Regions from separate parts of the Oceanobacillus phoenicis genome, predicted to be linked through region 3. Evidence: riboswitches for the same ligand, from Rfam matches in the RefSeq annotation. Region 3 holds a riboswitch; each other region holds the start of a gene.
The links. A riboswitch is a leader RNA that binds a small molecule or an ion and turns the genes downstream of it on or off. The one in region 3 is predicted to bind preQ1.
Positions count from the first base shown of each region.

Region 1 (6,761 bases), 1.3 Mb from region 3:
CAATGATAAGGTCTGGTTGTTGTTTAATTACTTCTGGAAGTGTTTCTTGCTTGATTCCACCTGCGATTGCTGTTTGAGCTTGTTTAACAACACTTTTAATAGTTGCAAGATCTTCAAAAGAGTTCTTACCAACCGCCTGCAAATCATAGCCAGTGTGCACACAAATATAATCCACGCCTAGTTCATCTAATTCTTTTGCACGTGTTTCAATATCTTTTACAGCAATCATATCCACAAGTATCTTTTTGTTATGTTTTTTTGCTTCTTCTACAGCACCTTCGATGGACTGATCTTCGGCTGTACCGAGAATTGTAATAATATCAGCTCCTGCTTGAGAAGCCTGACTTACTTCATATCCAGCTGCATCCATAATCTTGAGGTCAGCTAATACTGTTAAGTTCGGAAATGCGGCTTTCATTTCTTTTACTGCTTTAAGTCCCTCATTAATAACGACAGGTGTGCCAATTTCTACGACATCAATATATGATTCAACTTCCTTTACTAATTCAATTGCTTCTGGGATGTTGACAAGATCTAATGCTAGTTGTAATTTCATGTTGAAATCTCCCTTTCTTTAGTTAATTTAAAGTATGATGTTCATTATAAATTCTAACTATCATAAACGAAAGTACGCACTTTAAACTCATATAGTAACAAAAAGTATACTGTAAGAAGTGGTATTACTTGTTGAAAAGACACCATATAGGTTCAGTCGCAATTATAAGTTATTCGTTGTGCTTTCTTGTTTTGAATGATTTAGATGGTCTTCTAAAAAAACCTTGTAATCTTTTCCCCAATCATACATTGCTTCTAATATCGGCATTAATGTCTCTCCACGGTCTGTCAGTGAATATTCTACTTTCGGAGGTACGACTGGATAAACTTCACGATGAACAATAAAGTCAGATTCTAATTCTCGAAGCTGATTTACGAGCATGCGCTGCGTAATATTAGGCATGAGTGATTTTAATTCGTTAAATCGCTTCGTTCCTTCTGTTCCTAAATACCAAAGAATTAGCATTTTCCATTTACCGCCAATTACTGCTAATGTTAATTCTTTTTCACAGTTGAAATCTCTATTGCAAACATGTCCCATGCTTTTTCTCCTTTCAAAGTAACCATAGCTATCTGAATGATTGTAAAAGATTATACCGTTTATAATTGTGCGCAGCAAATAACGGAACTTATTGAAAAATTCACAAATATTGAGTGGTGTACATAAATGAAAGGAAGAGTTAAATTTTTTTCTTTGCTTATCTTGTTTAAAAATGACTGTAACTATGTTAGGAATTTGAACATTAGATTTGAAATTATTCAATGACTTATCTATATTTTCAAGCAGAATTATGTTAATCTTACGTTGTGAATAAAATAGAATACTGCTTTGTTGCAGGAGAGGTTCGCGATTTAAATCCCTCTATAAAAAACTAAGGAGATAAACAACACGCTTCTTTGTGTTGTTTTTTTGGTTGTGTGGGCCGTGTGAAAAAAAGTATACGGTCAATCACCTGGAAACATTAATTACTTCTTCTTTTTTATATGGGGTGGATTCATTTATGAAACAAAGAGAGGGGAAATAATATGTTTCAAAAGCCGAAAGTTTCTAATGTTATAAAAAGAATGAGGTGGACGTTGATATGATGCAACAAATATATCCCGTTACTCCTCATTCTTATGCATATGAACTAAATAAAGATTTTCATTTTTCTGCAGCACATTATATTCCACATGATCAAGCAGGGAAATGTCAACAAATGCATGGACACACGTATTTTACGAATATAACGGTTGTTGGAGATGAACTTGATGAAACTGGTTTTTTAGTAAATTTTAAACAGATTAAGAATTTGATTCATAAACGTTTTGATCATGGAGTAATCAATTATGATTCTTCCTTTTCAGATGGGCAAGCTGTTGACTTTCCAACTACAGAAGTAGTTGCTCGTAAAATATATGAAATCATTCAGGATTATTTAAATGGATTGCAAAATAAGCCGAAGTGTATACAAGTTTATTTACGAGAAACCCCAACAAGTTACTGCATTTATCGTCCAAGAGGGGAGAATTCAATATGAAAATACCTGTTTTGGAGATATTCGGGCCTACTATTCAAGGAGAAGGTATGGTCATAGGTAGAAAAACGATGTTTGTGCGTACAGCGGGTTGTGATTACTCCTGTTCTTGGTGTGATTCTAAATTTACGTGGGATGGATCGGAAAAAGAATCGATTCAAATGATGGAACCAGCGGAAATTTTTAATTCTTTAACAGACATAGGAGGCAACAAATTTGGTCATGTGACGATCTCCGGTGGCAACCCTGCATTATTGAAGCAAATAGATGGTTTGGTCGATTTATTGCATGAACATCAAATAGAAGTTGCCCTGGAAACACAGGGAAGTAGATGGCAAACTTGGTTTACGAAAGTAGATGATCTAACATTGTCTCCCAAACCTCCCAGCTCAGGAATGGAAACTAATTTTACTACGCTCGATTTCATCATTGAGAAATTACATAACGAACAAAAAGGGCATTTTAGTTTGAAAGTTGTTATTTTTGATGAAGAGGATTTGACCTACGCAGAACAAATACATGTAAGATATCCATCTGTTGCATTATTTCTGCAGGTAGGAAATGATAATGTGGAAGCGAGTGAAAATAAAAGATTATTATCCGACCTGTTGGAGAAATATGAGAACTTGATCGATCTAGTGATGGAAAATAAAGTACTGAAGGATGTTCGGGTTTTACCGCAATTACATACATATTTGTGGGGGAACAAAAGAGGGGTTTAAGCCTATCATAAAATAAACAAGGAACCGTCATTGCCCACGTTCCTTGTTTATTTTAATTCATGCGAATCTATTTAAAGAAAAGTGGGATATGTCCAAAGTAGTTTCTCCTTGAATAGCTAATTGACTCAATAATTCCCCGACTCCGCTACTAAATTTAAATCCGTGACCAGAGAATCCACAAGCGACTAGTATATGTTGATAATTTGGAAGTCGATCTATGATGAAATCGCCGTCGGGTGTATTCGTATAAGTGCAAACTTTTCCTTGTTTGTGCTGTAATTCAGGAGACATATAACGATGAACAAATCGGCTGACATCTTGTTCGTCTTCGGGATATGTACCAAATGTTCTCAAGGTTTCATTTGCCTTCACAGGTTGGCCACCGTCATGTCTGCCAACTTTTATACCAGCTTTATCAATACTAGGGAAGCCGTAGTATGTTTCGTTTCCATCAGCAAAAGACCAAGCTGGAAAGTAATTAGAATGATAAATAGATTCAGCTGCTTCGAACCACGAGAACGTTTTTCGAATTGGGAATAATGGAAGCTCATATCCAAGTAAGGACAGAATTTGATTCGTCCCTTTCCCAGCAGTTATGATTAGTTGCTTTGCTTTAATCGTATTACTAGATAATTGAATCATTACGTGTTGATTTGTTACATCCAAACGTTGAATACGTGCATTTGTATAAAATGAAGCGCCGAGTGATGTAGCTAGGTCTCGATAAGTCTGAAGGGCAATTTCACTCATTAACACTCCAGAATTAATTTCATAAACCCCTTTTAAGTGATTCGGTAACTGATAACCTGTCCACCTATTATTTATCTCATGTGCAGATAGAATCTCAGCTTGTAAATTATATTTTTCAATAGACTGAATTACATTCTGTAAAAATTGAGAACTCTCCGGTCCAATATTTAATACTCCAGTTTTATGAAAAATGTTCCGATTGGAAGCTTCTTCTAATCCATACCATAATTTCTGTGAACGTAATGCTAATGGGACGTAAACATCTCCTTCGCCATATGCATGTCGTATAATTCGTGTTTCTCCGTGGTGCGAACCTTCTGTATGGGGTGGATTATCTGCATCAATAAGTGCTACCGTCTTTCCAGCTTTTGAAAGATAATATCCTGCCGATAAACCCATTGATCCTGCTCCAATAATTGCAATGTCGTAAATCAATATTACCAATCTCCTTAACTTTGTATACGAGTATTTTAATAGATACTGGTTGAGGATTCAATTAAGTCTGAATAGACAAGGAGTGTTTGATTAAGAATAGCGGGTCATATAGAAGAAACTACCTTGAAGAATAAAAAAATTTACTGAGTTTATAGAAACATTTCAAATTATGTTTGATTTCTTCATTTGTTCTTTTAGGTTTCTATTGCTAAATCTCACTCCTCTTCAGGAATAACATTCAGTGGAGGAAGAAAGCCCCCACTAAATGAGTTTCGCTTTTATTCCTCTAGTTCTTTCACAGTCTCCCCTTTAATTAATTTTGGTTGATAATAATGCTCGTTAGGTAAGTCTCTTTTTCCTTGTAATTTCTTTATTACCCAGTCTGCTGCATCATTTCCCATTTGTTCTTGGGGATGCGTCAAGGTGGTAAGTTTGATATTCGCATTTTGAGCAATATAGGAATTATCCTGTCCAATAATGGATAATTCCTCTGGGATGGATATTCCGAGCTGTTTACATATATTGGCCACAACTAAACCAACTTCATCGTTATAGCATACAATTGCAGTTAGAAGATCTTTATTCTCAGTAATAAAATCTTTCAAGGCATTGGATAAATTTGCTTTTGTTTCCGTATTATAAGAGAACACATTTTCAGGTTGAAAACGCAATTTGGCCTCTCCAACAGCTTTAATATAACCCTTCATCCGGTACTTTCCTTGTAAATCATCTTCTTTTGAAATCAGGCCAATCTGTCTATGTCCTTTTGATATCAACTCTTTGGTTGCGAGATAACTGGACTTTACATCATCTAAACGTAAAAATGGTACATCTAATTCTTCATAATAAGCATTAATCATAATGAAAGGAATGTCTTGTTCCATAAATAATAAATAGTAGGCTATATTTGGGTTATATAAATTACTCTTCGTTGGTTCAACAATTAAACCATCTACTCCATAAGATAACATCATCTCTAAGGCTTTTTTTTCCTGTTCAACATCATTGTTTGTACTAGCTAACAGTAAAGAATAATTATCCTCATTTAATCTTCGTTCAATTCCTCGAATAATCGATGGAAAAATATAGTCAGAGATGTAGGTAGTGATTACACCAATTGTTTTTTTGTTACTGTTATTTCCACTAAATTTAGATTGATAAAGGTTACTTACATAAGTGCCGGATCCTTTTTCACTTCGTAAAAACCCTTCATTAGATAATTCTAGAATAGCTTTACGAACAGTATGACGACTTACATTATATTGAAGTTGCAAGGCAGATTCTGTAGGTATTTTTTCCAATACACGGTATTCTCCCGAAAGGATTTTACTTTTCATATCGTCTATGATGACTTGATATTTAGGTTTCATGAATGTCACTTCCTTCTTGTTCGTGCCCGAACGTCCTATCAAAAAAATTGTATGTACATATTTTGACATAGTTTTTAAGTATTGAAAAGAAGATTAGTATCTCTTGATGTAACAAAGTAGTTTAAGAGAATTGCTTTTTGCTAGAGATAATAAATCCATTAAACAACTTGTGCGTATGTATTTATTTTGGTTTGACAAATGTACGCACAAGTTTTAAACTATATTTAATTAATGTAAACCATTACATGAATGAAAAAGAAAGCGCATAATTATTACTAATTAATAAAGACGCTATCAGAGAGGGGATTAACTTGAAGACAAATCAAGCACAAATCAAAGAGTTGATTGTCGAAGGTAAAACGTCACTCGGCATCGAATTTGGTTCTACTCGGATAAAAGCGGTTTTGATAGATAACGAATTTGAAACAATAGCTTCTGGTAGTTTTGAATGGGAAAACAATTTAGAAAATGGTTTTTGGACGTACAACTTAGTTGATATTGTTACAGGACTGCAGTCAGCTTATAGTGAAATGAAACAAAATGTAGAGCGAGATTATGGTATAACTATTCGTACGATTGGTTCTGTTGGAGTATCTGCGATGATGCATGGATACATGGCATTTGATAAAACTGGAGAACTTTTAGTGCCATTCAGAACATGGCGCAATGCAACAACAACTGTTGCAGCAAAGGAACTAACGGATTTATTCCATTTCAATATTCCAGAAAGATGGAGTGTTGCGCATCTTTATCAAGCGATATTAAATGAGGAAAAGCATCTTCCACGTATTGACTTAATTACGACGTTATCTGGTTTTATTCATTGGTTATTGACTGGAGAAAAAGTGATTGGAATTGGTGATGCTTCCGGAATGTTTCCAATAGACAAATCAACGAAGAACTACGATCAGTCAATGATGGAATTATTTAATAAAAAAATTAGTAGTGAACAATATCCGTGGGAATTGAATGACATTCTACCTACTGTTCTTAACGGGGGAGAAGAAGCAGGTAAACTAACTCTAGTTGGAGCAGAAATTCTTGATAGATCAAAGAATCTGCAACCTGGAATTCCATTCTGTCCTCCAGAAGGTGACGCGGGTACAGGGATGGTAGCTACGAATAGCGTTAGAAAGCGAACAGGAAATGTCTCTGTAGGAACTTCCGTTTTTGCCATGATTGTATTGGAAAACGATCTTGAGAATGTTTACCCAGAAATTGATATGGTGACGACTCCAAATGGTAGTCCAGTTGCCATGGTTCATGCGAATAATTGTTCAAGTGATCTTAATGCGTGGATTGGTTTGTTCCGAGAATTTTATGAAGCAATGGGGCAGACCGTTAATACAGATCAATTATTTGAAGTAATGTTAGGGGAAGCGATGAAAGCGGATCCAGATGGTGGGGGATTA
Region 1 covers NZ_JBDFME010000001.1:1,561,742-1,568,502, forward strand. Annotated here, with positions in the region: gene hxlA (3-hexulose-6-phosphate synthase) at 1-556, opposite strand, end outside; gene hxlR (transcriptional activator HxlR) at 719-1,096, opposite strand; PreQ1 riboswitch class I at 1,390-1,437, shown strand; gene queD (6-carboxytetrahydropterin synthase QueD) at 1,638-2,075, shown strand; gene queE (7-carboxy-7-deazaguanine synthase QueE) at 2,072-2,794, shown strand; gene solA (N-methyl-L-tryptophan oxidase) at 2,852-3,979, opposite strand; gene ABC346_RS07940 (GntR family transcriptional regulator) at 4,258-5,349, opposite strand; gene ABC346_RS07945 (xylulokinase) at 5,661-6,761, shown strand, end outside.
Region 1: linked by a shared signal. The riboswitch ahead of queD (6-carboxytetrahydropterin synthase QueD) and the one ahead of ABC346_RS01150 (QueT transporter family protein) in region 3 are both predicted to bind preQ1.

Region 2 (6,761 bases), 2.1 Mb from region 3:
CTGCATGTGATAGATCGGGCTGGATTATGTCTACATATCCATCTGATAATAGCTGTTTGAAATCCCAGCGAGAGAACATTCTTTCACCAGTTGCAATCGGTGTAGTTACATGATTAGCGATTTCTCTTAATGCTTCATTATTTTCTGGGAGAACGGGTTCCTCGATAAACATTGGTCTAAACTGCTCTATTTCTTTTGCTAAAATTTTAGCCATCGGTTTATGCACACGACCATGAAAATCAATTCCAATTCCAATATAAGGGCCTACTGATTCTCGTACAGCTGCAATTCTTTCTACAACAGCATCAATCTTTTGATGGGAGTCAATATATTGTAGTTCTTCCGTCCCGTTCATTTTTATTGCTTGAAAACCTCTATCTACTACTTCTTTTGCTGCTGCTCCAACATCTGAAGGTCTGTCTCCGCCAATCCAAGAATATACTTTTATTGAATCTCTACATGCTCCACCTAGTAACTGGTGGATCGGTGCATTGAATGATTTCCCTTTAATATCCCATAATGCTTGGTCAATTCCAGCGATAGCACTCATTAAAATTGGACCACCTCGATAAAATCCAGAGCGATACATTAAATTCCAATGGTCTTCAATACGATGGGGATCCTTACCTATCAAATTTTCCATCAGTTCTATAACTGCTGTTTTTACTGTAGCTGCTCGACCTTCAATAACTGGTTCTCCCCAACCTACAATTCCCTCATCAGTTTCTATTTTTAAAAATAACCAACGTGGTGGTACTTGATAGATTTTGTAATTTGTTATTTTCATATGATCAGCTCCAATTTATAACGTTTTCATTTTTGATGTAAATTGTTTTGCATTATTTATTACTTGCTCTAAGAATTCATTTGTGACATTTGCTGTGTTAGGGACTAATGAACTGCCTAATCCAACTCCAATTGCACCTTTTTCAATGAATTCGGTTACATTTTCGACATTTACCCCGCCTGTAGGTAGTAGTTTTATATGTGGTAATGGCCCATGAACGTCTTTTACATAATTTGGTCCTAATGAAGATGCTGGAAAAACTTTAACAACATCGGCTCCTGCTTCTACTGCAGATAATATTTCAGTAGGAGTAAAAGCAGCAGGTATACTAATGACGCCGTACCTTTTTGTTGCTTTAATCGTTTCAACATCCAATGTCGGAGAAATAATAAATTTTGCTCCTGCTTTCATAGCTAATATAGCTGATTCGGAGTCAAGTACTGTTCCTGCTCCGATAAGTACATCCTTTTCTAAGTGAGAATGTAATGCATTAATTGTTTCTAACGCATTATCACTATTAAGGGTAACTTCAAGTAATCTAATTCCACCCTCATACAAAGCTTTTGCTATTTTAATAGTTTCATTAGTATCGTATCCACGTATAATAGCAATAAGCTTTTCTTTTTCGATTTGCTTTAAAATATCCATAGAATAATCCTCCTTCTAATAGATTAACGACTCACATCTTCAGTTGAAGATGGGCTGGATAAACGTTGAAATCGAGTTCTATCCGGAAATCCCTCATAATCTCCAATAAAAGTTGTAGCATATCCACCAGTTATACATGCACGTTTTACTGCTTGATCGATGCTTAATTCATCAATTAGTCCAGATAACAGTCCAGCTGCAAATGCATCTCCAGCACCAACAGGATCGATCACTTGTTTTACAGGAAAACTAGGGACATAATCACTTTGATTACTTGAACAATAATAGGCGCCATTTTCACCTAGTTTGACTACAGCTAACTCTGCACCTAATTCCAAACATTTATTACCGATTTTTGCTGGGTTATCACTATCGAATAAAAATTTACCTTCACTAATACCTGGTAATATAATATCGGATAGCTTTACGATATCAAGTAATGTTTGTTTTGCTTCTAATTCTGACCATAGTTTTTTACGAATATTTGGGTCGAATACAATTTTCACACCATTTTTTTTAGCCATTTTTATTGCAGTAAATATCGTTTGCCTACAACTTTCACTAATTGCTGGCGTAATTCCAGTTACAAAAAGGTAAGAAGCAGAAGAAATATAATTCTCGTCAAGTAGATCAGGATCCATTTGGCTAGCTGCTGAATGTTGGCGATAATAATATACGTGGACATCGGACTCATTAATGATTTCTTTTAGAAATAATCCGGTTTGGTGACTCGAATCAAACTCAATTAAAGTAGTATCTACACCTTCTCCGCGTAATTCTTTTAATACCATCGCACCTAATTCATCGTCTCCCAATCTACTTATAAAACCAGTTTTATGGCCTAATCTACTTAATCCGATTAATGTATTGGTTTCTGTACCAGCTACTCGTGGTTCGAAGGATGATGTTTGCCTAATAAGTCCATTCTTATCTGGGGTCAGTGATATCATTGTTTCCCCGATTCCAATAACATCCAATTTGTCATACTCCTTTCTTTATATATCCCATACCATTTGAAATAAGTTGAGCTGTATTTTTCAAGTTTGTAATGATAGTTTCTTTTTGCTTTATCATTCTTTCTTTTGGTCCCGCAACACTTATAGCAGCCAAAAGCTGTCTTCGACTATCGAAAATGGGGGCAGCCAAACAGTACAGACCTTCTTCATTTTCTTCGTCATCAATACTGTATCCTTGTTTTTGAAAGAATTGCAGTTGATTTTCTAATTGAGATCTATCTGTAATTGTATTTGCAGTGATTTTTTCTAAGGTTATTTGATCTAACAAATTATCTTTCTCAAATTCAGGCATAAAGGATAAAAACGTTTTGCCAAGTCCAGTACAATATATTGGTTTTTTATATCCAGGTTGTGCAGTGGTACGTATTGATCTATCGGCATCCATCTTTGCAATATACACTAACTCATCTTTAGATAACATCGCCATAAATACAGTCTCCTTAACCGCTTTCATAAGGTCGGTTAAATAAGGTTTTGCAACTGTGTGAATATCTAATGATTCTAAAGCACTTGTTCCTAGTGGTATTAACTTTTCACCTAAGTAATATAGTTTCATGCCATCTTGCCGTACGTATCCTTCGTTATGTAATGTTTTTAATAAATTAAATGTACTGCTTTGTGGTAATTCTAACTTGTCACCGATATTCTTAATTGTTAGACCATTTGTATGTTTTGCTAATAAGTCTAGAATGTCCAAGGCGCGCTTGGCAGATTTAACAGACATCATATCACCTCCTAAAATCACATATATGAATTTTAATCATGTATGTGATTTTATTGAATATACCACACTTTATTTAGCTCGTAAAGACTATTTTTAATTAAAGCATATTGTGCTCGAATTAGTAAAAGCTATGAAAAATTCTAATTTGTTAAAGGAGTGTAAGAAATGTTTGAAAATAAAGTTGTATTAATTACCGGCGGGGCCGGAGGGATAGGTTTAGAGGTTGCAAAAGCATTTGCACATGAGGGAGCGAAATTGGCATTAGTAGACCTTAAAAATGAAGCATTAGAGGAGGCTGCTAGTGAGATCGATACTGAAGAAATTTTACTGATTACAGCAAATGTTGGTAAAGAAGAAGATGTAAAAAACTATGTAGATAGAACAAAAGAACAATATGGAAAAATAGATATTTTTATTAATAATGCAGGTATCAATGGAAATTTTAGTAATATCATCGAGCAGACAAAAGAAAATTTTAAAAATGTATTTGATGTTAATGTTATGGGTGTATTTTTTGGAATGAAGTATGTACTGCAAGTGATGAAAGAACAAAAATCTGGTGTAGTTATTAACACTGCATCCAATGGTGGATTATTAGGAGCACCAGGCATGAGTGCATATGTTGCGTCTAAACACGCTGTAATCGGATTAAATAAAACAGCTGCTTTGGAAATGGCGGAGTATGGTGTACGGGTAAATGCAGTTGCACCGTCAGGAGTTAACACAGAAATGATGCGAAGTATAGAAAAGAATGCAATGGGGGATAAAGCGGAAGATGCTAGATCTCAATTCGAAGCTTCTGTACCAATGAATCGTTATGCTACAGCTGAGGAGATTGCAAACCTTATGTTATTTTTATCTTCTGATAAAGCGTCATTTATTAGTGGTTCCTATTATCGAATTGATGGTGGCCAGGGTGCAACATCAGTATAGGCGAGATGGTAATATTAGGATTGACATAAACGCTAATAATACTTATAATCATTGATTGTACACCAAACATAATTTTGGTAGAGGTTCTTAGCTTTAACCCTCTATAAAAAACTAAGGACAAACAATGATTATTCAAGTCATGTTCCTTAGGGGCATGGCTTTTTTTATGGAAAAGGAGGTAATAGATATATGGCAGGAAGAGATGAAAATGAACTAGAAGATGTTCAGTTATTAGGAAGTCAAGGAACTACTTATGATTTTAATTACACACCGGAAGTGTTAGAGGTATTCGAGAATAAACATCCATCACGTGATTATTTTGTTAAATTTAATTGTCCGGAATTTACAACTTTATGTCCAAAAACAAACCAACCAGATTTTGGAACAATTTATATTAGCTATATCCCTGATGTTAAAATGGTAGAAAGTAAATCTTTGAAACTATATTTGTTTAGTTTTAGGAACCATGGTGATTTTCATGAGGATTGCATCAATATTATCATGAATGATTTGATAGAATTAATGGATCCAAGGTATATAGAGGTTCGAGGGAAATTCACTCCCCGTGGTGGTATTTCTATTGATCCATATTGTAATTATGGTAGGCCAGGAACAAAATTTGAGAAGATGGCAGACCAACGACTAATACAACACGATATGTATCCAGAAAATATAGATAATCGATAGAGGGAATGCGTAAGATCCTCTACCCTAATAATAAAGGGAGAAGAGGATAACATGTATATTTATTTTAGTGCAATCTTTGTAGGTTTGTTGTTGCTATCAAATATTCTTTCAGTGAAGTTATTTGAAATGGGAAGTTTTATCCTTCCAAGTGCGGCGATTGTTTATGTTATTACATATTTAATGACAGATGTTATTGGTGAAGTTTATGGCAAGGCTGCAGCAAGGAAAACGGTCCAAGCTGGTTTCCTTACACAAATTATTGCAATGGTATTTATCTACATTTCTATACAATTACCACCTGCACCAGATTTTCATGCACAAGCCGAATTTGAACAAATCTTAGGTGGAAGTTTTCGGCTTATACTTGCTAGTTTGACTTCTTATGTAATTAGTCAAAATTTAAGTGTTTCTATATTTCACTGGTTTAAAAATAAACATGGCAAGAAAAAATTATGGTTGCGAAATAATTTAGCAACAATGTCAAGTCAATTTATAGACACTGTATTATTTATTACCATTGCATTTTGGGGGATAGTACCAACAAATATATTACTAGGTATGATTGTTTCACAATATATTTGGAAATGTCTAGTCGCATTATTAGATACTCCATTTGCTTATATATTGGTTAAATGGACTAGAAAATACGAAGGCAACAGTCCAGACCATGTGGTAAAGGCTTCTTAATTTTATAAACTTCAAGCAATGTTAGTTAACCCAAGATCTAGTGGGAAAGGTATAAGTTATACATTGCTTGAAGTTTTTAATATGTACGTACATAGTTATTCAATAATAAAAAAGTAAATTGGTTTATAAATGGATAAATAAACTTAAATAACAGGTATAGGTGTAATTAGGTGTTCCTGATTAGTGATTCTTTTCCAGTTATAAATATAAATTCTCCTTATTAAAGCAATTTGACATAAATAAATCATAAAATCCATATAGTTAAAGAACTTTTATTAATTTTGTGAATTTTCTATTGATAATCTATTTTGAACATTCTATAATAAATGTACGTACAAGAAACAAATAATTACATCTTGTACGAACGTATTCATTGCTATCGCTCAAAATAGATTGAATATTCTTTTTTAAATGCGTGATATGTTTTTCTTTCCTTATTTTTTGCGATAGAAGAAAGAAGGGGGATTAAAATGAAAAGGTTTTCATTTATTTTGTGTGCTTTTTTAGTTAGTGTGTTGTTGGTCGGGTGTGGTGATAATACTAGTGGTGCAAGTGATTCAAAAACGGTTGGTATTGCAATGCCAACTAAGTCTTCTGAGCGATGGGTATACGATGGTGACAATATGAAAGGAGAATTTGAAGAATTAGGTTATGAGGTTGATCTTCAATATGCCGAAGACGTAGTAGAAAATCAAGTATCACAGATTGAAAATATGATTACGAAAGGCGTAGATATTTTAGTAATCGCTTCCATTGATGGAGAAGCAATTACCGATGTATTAACACAGGCAGAAAACATGGATATTCCTGTTATTGCTTACGATCGATTAATCATGAATAGTGATCATGTTAGTTACTATGCAACATTTGATAATTTTCAAGTAGGAGTTCTACAAGCTCAATATATAGAAGAATCTCTTGGTTTAGCAGATGGTGAAGGTCCATTTAATATTGAATTATTCGCAGGATCACCTGATGATAATAATGCATACTTTTTCTGGGATGGCGCAATGTCGATATTGCAGCCATATATCGATAGTGGTCAATTAGTGGTTCAAAGTGGTCAGACTGATTTTGAACAGGGAGCTACTTTAAGGTGGGATGGATCAAAGGCGCAAGAACGAATGGATAATCTACTAAGTGCAAATTATTCTAGTGAAAAAGTAGATGTAGTACTTTCACCATTCGATGGAATTAGTAGAGGTGTTATTTCTTCATTAAAAGCAGTAGGGTATGGGAGTGGTGATAAACCAATGCCTGTAGTTACTGGACAAGATGC
Region 2 covers NZ_JBDFME010000001.1:2,284,408-2,291,168, forward strand. Annotated here, with positions in the region: gene dgoD (galactonate dehydratase) at 1-787, opposite strand, end outside; gene ABC346_RS11285 (bifunctional 4-hydroxy-2-oxoglutarate aldolase/2-dehydro-3-deoxy-phosphogluconate aldolase) at 803-1,435, opposite strand; gene ABC346_RS11290 (sugar kinase) at 1,459-2,412, opposite strand; gene ABC346_RS11295 (IclR family transcriptional regulator) at 2,417-3,175, opposite strand; gene ABC346_RS11300 (SDR family NAD(P)-dependent oxidoreductase) at 3,341-4,108, shown strand; PreQ1 riboswitch class I at 4,183-4,229, shown strand; gene queF (preQ(1) synthase) at 4,298-4,795, shown strand; gene ABC346_RS11310 (queuosine precursor transporter) at 4,847-5,482, shown strand; gene chvE (multiple monosaccharide ABC transporter substrate-binding protein) at 5,953-6,761, shown strand, end outside.
Region 2: linked by a shared signal. The riboswitch ahead of queF (preQ(1) synthase) and the one ahead of ABC346_RS01150 (QueT transporter family protein) in region 3 are both predicted to bind preQ1.

Region 3 (6,761 bases):
ATCAGTCCACTAGCCGACGACGAAAGTGTCTCGACTCAATAGAATAAAGAGTGTCAGAAATATTTGAGGAGGAACAAACGCATGTTTATTTCAATAGATGTATATAAAAGTTATGTAGACTATAAAATGGAGGACCTTCGTAAAACATCAGAAGTCATAAAGAAAAATAAAAAAAGTGATTGAATGAAAGGTTAATAATTTGTGACTTTTAGATAAAATTTTCCAAATAGGGTTGAACTTTTCACGTGAGCCTTTACAATAAAATTAACTTAGTTGTAATTGTGGAGGGTACGAGAGATGCCGATTAAAATACCGTTACACTTGCCTGCAAAAGATATATTAGAAAAAGAGAATATTTTTGTGATGGATGAACAACGTGCGATTACGCAAGATATACGACCACTGAATATATTAATCCTCAATTTAATGCCAGAAAAGCAAAAAACAGAAACGCAATTATTGCGATTTCTAGGTAACACACCTCTGCAAGTTCATGTATCGTTTTTACGAATGTCCTCACATGAATCAAAGAATACGAGTAAGTATCATTTGGATACGTTTTATAAGAAGTTTGAAGAAGTAAAATCCAAGAAATTTGATGGAATGATCATAACCGGATCTCCTGTAGAGCATTTGCCCTTTGAGGAAGTGGATTATTGGAAAGAATTACAGGAAATAATGAATTGGTCCAAAGAAAATGTTACGTCAACACTGCATATTTGTTGGGGGGCACAGGCTGCCCTTTACCATCATTATGGTATTAATAAATATCATTTGCCACAAAAATGTTTTGGAGTATATGAGCATAAACTGTTTCATCCGCATGAACGTTTAGTACAAGGATTTGATGATTACTTCTTTGCACCACATTCTAGGTATACCGATGTATCTATAGATGAGATTAAAGCACATCCAGATCTACAGTTGTTAGCTAAATCGGACGATGCGGGTGTATTCTTGCTCGCTTCAAAAGATGGAAAGCATATTATGGCAACAGGGCATCTGGAGTATAGTGCAGAAACTTTAGCAGAAGAATATCATCGTGATCATCAACGAGGTATTGATACGGCTATTCCGGAGAATTATTTCCCTCATGATGACCCTGAACAAGATCCGAAATATCGTTGGAAAAGTCATTGTAGTTTACTATTTTCCAACTGGTTAAATTATTACGTTTATCAAGAGACTCCATATCAATGGGGGGAATAGCATAGAGAAAAAGGCTTTCGAATTACTCGGAAGCCTTTTCGATATGGTTTTGAGAAGTAATAAGTACTGGGTGCTGTTCTAGAGTTGCTTGTTCATAAGCTTCTACAAGACCATGATGTTGAATTTTTTGTCTGGATATTTGCTTATATGGAATAGAGATAGAGAAAGGTCTATCAAATGGAAAATTATCCATAACAATGGTGTCTTCATTTTGCCAGCTTATTTGCATCTGTTCATCTAGTACATAGTGTAAAGTATGATTCGTTGGGATTCCTTTTTTGAAAAATGGATGTTGATTATCACCGGTTGCACCAGGCTCATTCATACAAGCGTATAATGAAAGGTTATCTGAAAGTTGAAGCAGTCCGTAATGAAATTCAAACAAACGTTTGTTGAAATTCGAAAGTGTCCCTATGATACGTTCTTGTCTTGTTTCTTCATGTTCTACAAAAGCTTGAGCTTCAAGAGAAGTGTTATTAGCTAAAAATCTTTTGTAATGTTCACTACACAGTAATGCAGCGTATAAATCAACTTTTTCTACTTCATTAATTCCATACTTATATAATACGGTTTTAGGTACATTTGGAAAATCGGCAAATGTATAGGGTTGATTGGTAACATCATTCCAAAATGGTTGACGATCAAATTCTTTCCAACCCAAATCATGTTGGTAAGCAGCATAAAGAACGGAATCTCTCCATTCTGTACCCTGAAAGTAATCTAATTTCCAATTATCAAGTATATCTCCTGATATTTGAGCATGATCATCTTGTGTGATTAATATCAACTCATCTTCTCTTTCTCTAACAATCATCTGTCCCATCCTCTCTAATGGTAGACTTTCAAAAAGAACCTTAGACAATTGTCACTGTCTAAGGTTCTTCATACTTTATATGAGCTTATCAAAGCGTAAGCGCTTGTGCAATGCATAGAATATAGGAATACCAATTAATAGCACACCGAATTCCCCAATTGCAGTTGTTAACCACGTAAACCAGAATGGAAGTTCTAGTGCAAGGTTTAATGCAAACGCAATGATAAACATGTTAAACGTAAATACAATCGTATTTAGAAATAGTAGCGTTAATTTGTCCTTAATAAATTTAGATAAGAAAATAATAATTCCTAGTGAAATAACAGAGTGAGCAACCCCGAATACGAGGTCGTACCAACCAAGTGGTGAATTGAGGTTAACGATAAACACTCCAATTACAATTCCAAAGAAATAACGCTTATCAAATACGACTAGATGATTGAACATCTCTGAAATGCGAAACTGTATATTTGTAAAGCCAAATGGCGCAATAGCTATAGAAACAACAACATATAAAGCCGCTATTAAGCCATTAATTACTAACGTTTTTACGTTCATATTTAATTTTCCTCCCTAGTTTTTTTGCGTGGGATGGTTACGAACCACGGTGATCAAATCACATTAGATTAGTATAATTGAAGGCTTGTAATCTGTCAAAATGAGTGAATATAGCATATGAAAACTTTTGCTGTTAACATTGAAGATAATGGTGATTCCACTAATACAGACGTTGACAAGGTAACAAAAAACCAAAAATTGCCTGATACATCAACCAACATATATATACTAGGTAGTACTTGGTCTTATGTTAATATTGGTTGGGGCTAGTATATATTTATTCGATAGAAGAAAAAATAAAAAGGAAATTAAGTACAAATCATAAATCGTATGTATTGGATGTAGCTGTGGTTTTTTAAAAGTAAAGATATAGACTGTGTAAAAAGTATAATAAAAATAAGAGGAAAATTAATAAATAAAAGGAGCGATAAAAATGACTGGAGTAGAAATTGATTTAGTAGTATCAGACAGCTTAAAAGCATTGGAGTATTATGAGAAGATATTTGATATTGAGCGAGTTGAGGTTTCCGATTTTCCTAAGGGTGAGAACGAGGTTATTTTTAGTCTTTATGGAGTGCGTTTTCATATGCTGGATGAAAATCCAAAATTTGAATTGATAGCACCAAGCCAGGATGATCCTAAAACGATTTGGTTTAATGTAATCGTTCCTGATATTAAAGACACATACACTAAAGCAATGGAACTGGGATGTATTGAAGTACAAGCCGTGACAGACCTTCCTGACTATGGTATTTCGAATGCCATGTTTATTGATCCTTTTGGGTACTTATGGATGTTACATCAAGTATACAAAGAAGTATCTCATGAAGAACGCTTAAAACTTTGGGAGGAAAAAAGAGATAGTATGTAAAAGTATTTGTTTAAAGAGTAACTATAGCTTTTAGACATGAATGATATCGAATAAAAACAGACTTTTCAAATGAAGGTCTGTTTTTATTATATGGAGCAAGTTATTTATCTATCTGGTAACAATAGATGGTAAGCTGATCATATTGACTATCTTCAATTATAAAGATATAATCGATTACATAAAGTAAGTAACTATTAAAATATAATGAAAGAGGGATATTAATATGGAAAAGAAATTCTTTGAAGTTCCAACAATGTATATACAGGATGTTACACTTCAAGTAAGTGATTTAAATAAATCAATTCAATTTTACGAACAAGTCCTGGGGTTACACGTATTAAGGAAAGTGGGTAATCAAGTAAAGCTTAGCGCCAATGGTCAAGATGTAATTCTAACCTTGGAGCAACCAACGAATGTGCTCACAAAACAAGGGAGAACAACAGGTTTATATCATGTGGCAATTTTACTTCCTACGAGAGAAGACTTAGGAGCATTTTTACGTCATTTTATGCAGTTGGATATTGCAAATCAACTAAGAATCGGTGCCTCAGATCATATAGTTAGTGAAGCTATTTATATGTCTGACCCTGATGGGAACGGTTTAGAAATTGCAAGAGACCGTCCTTCTTCTGAATGGTCATGGAGTGTGGAAAATAAGGTTGAAATGAGCACAGAAGCACTTGATGCGCAAGGTTTATTAGAAGCGGCTAGTCAACATGAATGGAATGGTGCTCCAGATAATACCATTGTTGGCCATCTTCATTTACACGTTGACAATTTAGATAAAGCGCAGCAGTTCTATGTGGATGGATTAGGATTTCAAGTTGTCACTGAATACCCAGGAGCATTGTTTTTATCTGATGGAGGTTATCATCATCACTTAGCGGTTAATATTTGGAATGGAGAAGACGCAGCTTCCCCGAAAAAATATGAAGTTGGGCTAAAATACTATACACTTCGTTATCCTACTGAAGATAAAAAGCAAGCTGTTATTCACCGATTGTCCCATTTAGGATATGAGACACAAGATGATATTGTCGAAGATCCAGCTGGGAATACGATTTTACTAAGTAGTGAACAATAGAAATGGACGCGATATCCATAAGAAGATAGAATATATACAAGACTTTTAAAATAGAAAGGGTGGAATACGTGGAGTATGTATGGTTAGTAGTAGGATTTGCATTATTAGTAAAAGGAGCGGACTGGTTTGTGGATGGTTCATCTAATATAGCAAAACTACTCCGGGTACCACCGATATTAATTGGGTTAACGATTGTTGCATTAGGTACAAGTGCACCAGAAGCGACGGTAAGTATTATAGCTGCATTAGAAGGAACAGCAGATGTTTCTATCGGTAACGTAGTAGGTAGTAATATTTTTAATATTACACTTGTAGTTGGTTTGGCGGCATTTATTTTCCCACTTCGAGTACAAAATGAGACAATTAAAAAAGAGATTCCATTTACGTTACTAGCAAGTGTAGCTTTACTTGTACTTATGTCCGATGTTTTTCTTCAAGGTCTATCATCGAATATGATAACGAGAAGTGATGGAGTTATTCTATTGCTATTCTTAACTATATTTATGTACTATATCATTGAAGTTGGCTTAAAAAGTCGGAAAGAATCCAGTGAAGAAGATTTTTCAAATGAAGGTATTTCATGGGGGAAGAATAGTTTAATTACCATTATTGGATTAGCTGGAATCATTGGTGGAGGGCAACTTGTTGTCACGAATGCTACCGAAATTGCCTATTCACTAGGAATGAGTGAAACACTTGTTGGTTTAACGATTGTGGCAATTGGAACTTCACTGCCTGAATTAGTTACTTCGATATCGGCTGCGTTGAAAAAGGAAAGTGAAATCGCACTTGGTAATATTGTTGGAAGTAACATCTTTAACATTTTATTTGTATTAGGTGCATCATCAGTGATTACACCTCTTGCAGTTAACGAAAAGATATTTACAGATATATGGCTTATGATTATCTTAACGGTCTTACTTCTTATTTTCTCAAGAACGAAATATCGAATTGGAAGAAAAGAAGGATTGATTTTAGCCTTATTTTACATTGCCTATATGGTCTATATCATTATCCGAAATTAAAGTAGAGGGTGACATATTAAAAGTATTGGTCAAGACGAATAATAGCTAGAATAAGCATAAGAAATTTACGGAGACTAAAGCGCGGCTGGTGAGTTCCAAATGTATAAGCATCTGGAGGCTTACCAGCCGCTTTAAGATAAGCGAAGTATATTTCAAAAATCATCATTCTGAGCAACACTTTAGGTATACCCCGACTTCTTCTATTTTTATCATTTAGTTGTACCAGCTAGCTGCCGTTCTAACTTCACTAATAGTTAACTGATGTCCATGATTTTCCCAATGAAGCTTTGTTTGGGCACCAGCATCTTTGAGTAATTGCTCTAACTCCTCTGATTCCTCTGGAGCACAAATTGGATCATTGGTGCCAGCTGCAATAAATACTCTTTTACCACTTAAATTTGGAAGTGTAATTCCTCTTCGTGGCACCATCGGATGATGGAGAAGCGCTTGTTCTATAGAGTTTTCATAATGAAATAATAGACTTGCTGCTATATTTGCCCCATTAGAGTAGCCAACTGCTGTTATTTTATTGCGGTCAAAATTATATTTCTCGCTTGCTTCATCGAGAAATTGATGCAATTCTTCTGTTCGATTAATCAGGTCTTCCTCATCAAATACACCTTCTGCTAGTCGACGAAAGAATCGCGGCATTCCATTTTCTGACACGTTACCTCGCACACTGAGTATGTTTGCTTCGCTATCAATAATTTCAGCTAGTGGTAGTAAATCGTTTTCGGTTCCACCTGTACCGTGTAATAGTAGAAGAGTAGGTTTATTCTGATCCGAACCTTGTTTGAAAATATGTTGCATTCTTTCACTTCCTTTCATTTATCTTTTCATATTTTTTGTTCCTACTTGTTTTAATACATCAATGACGGTTTGTTTTTCTTCTTCTGAAATTCCGTCAAATATTTCTTCGATGACTCGCTGGTGTTTTGGGAAAATATCATCCATAATCTCTTTTCCTTTATCGGTAATTTCAATATAAACCGCACGACGGTCATCGGGACTATCTGAACGAGTGAGTAGCCCGTTTTTTTCTAATTTATCAATGACATAGGTAATAGAACCAGTATTAATTAATACAGCCTCTGAAATTTCTCGAATAGTTTGTTTTCCTTTATGATATAATGCTTCTAATATTGTAAAATCTGAAGTGCGCATTCCGTGCTTTTTGATATCTTTTTTTGTAATTTCCTC
Region 3 covers NZ_JBDFME010000001.1:212,681-219,441, reverse strand. Annotated here, with positions in the region: gene metA (homoserine O-acetyltransferase MetA) at 298-1,209, shown strand; gene ABC346_RS01155 (DUF3891 family protein) at 1,232-2,023, opposite strand; gene ABC346_RS01150 (QueT transporter family protein) at 2,099-2,581, opposite strand; PreQ1 riboswitch class I at 2,591-2,635, opposite strand; gene ABC346_RS01145 (VOC family protein) at 3,015-3,452, shown strand; gene ABC346_RS01140 (VOC family protein) at 3,676-4,536, shown strand; gene ABC346_RS01135 (calcium/sodium antiporter) at 4,605-5,561, shown strand; gene ABC346_RS01130 (alpha/beta hydrolase) at 5,775-6,371, opposite strand; gene ABC346_RS01125 (MarR family winged helix-turn-helix transcriptional regulator) at 6,390-6,761, opposite strand, start outside.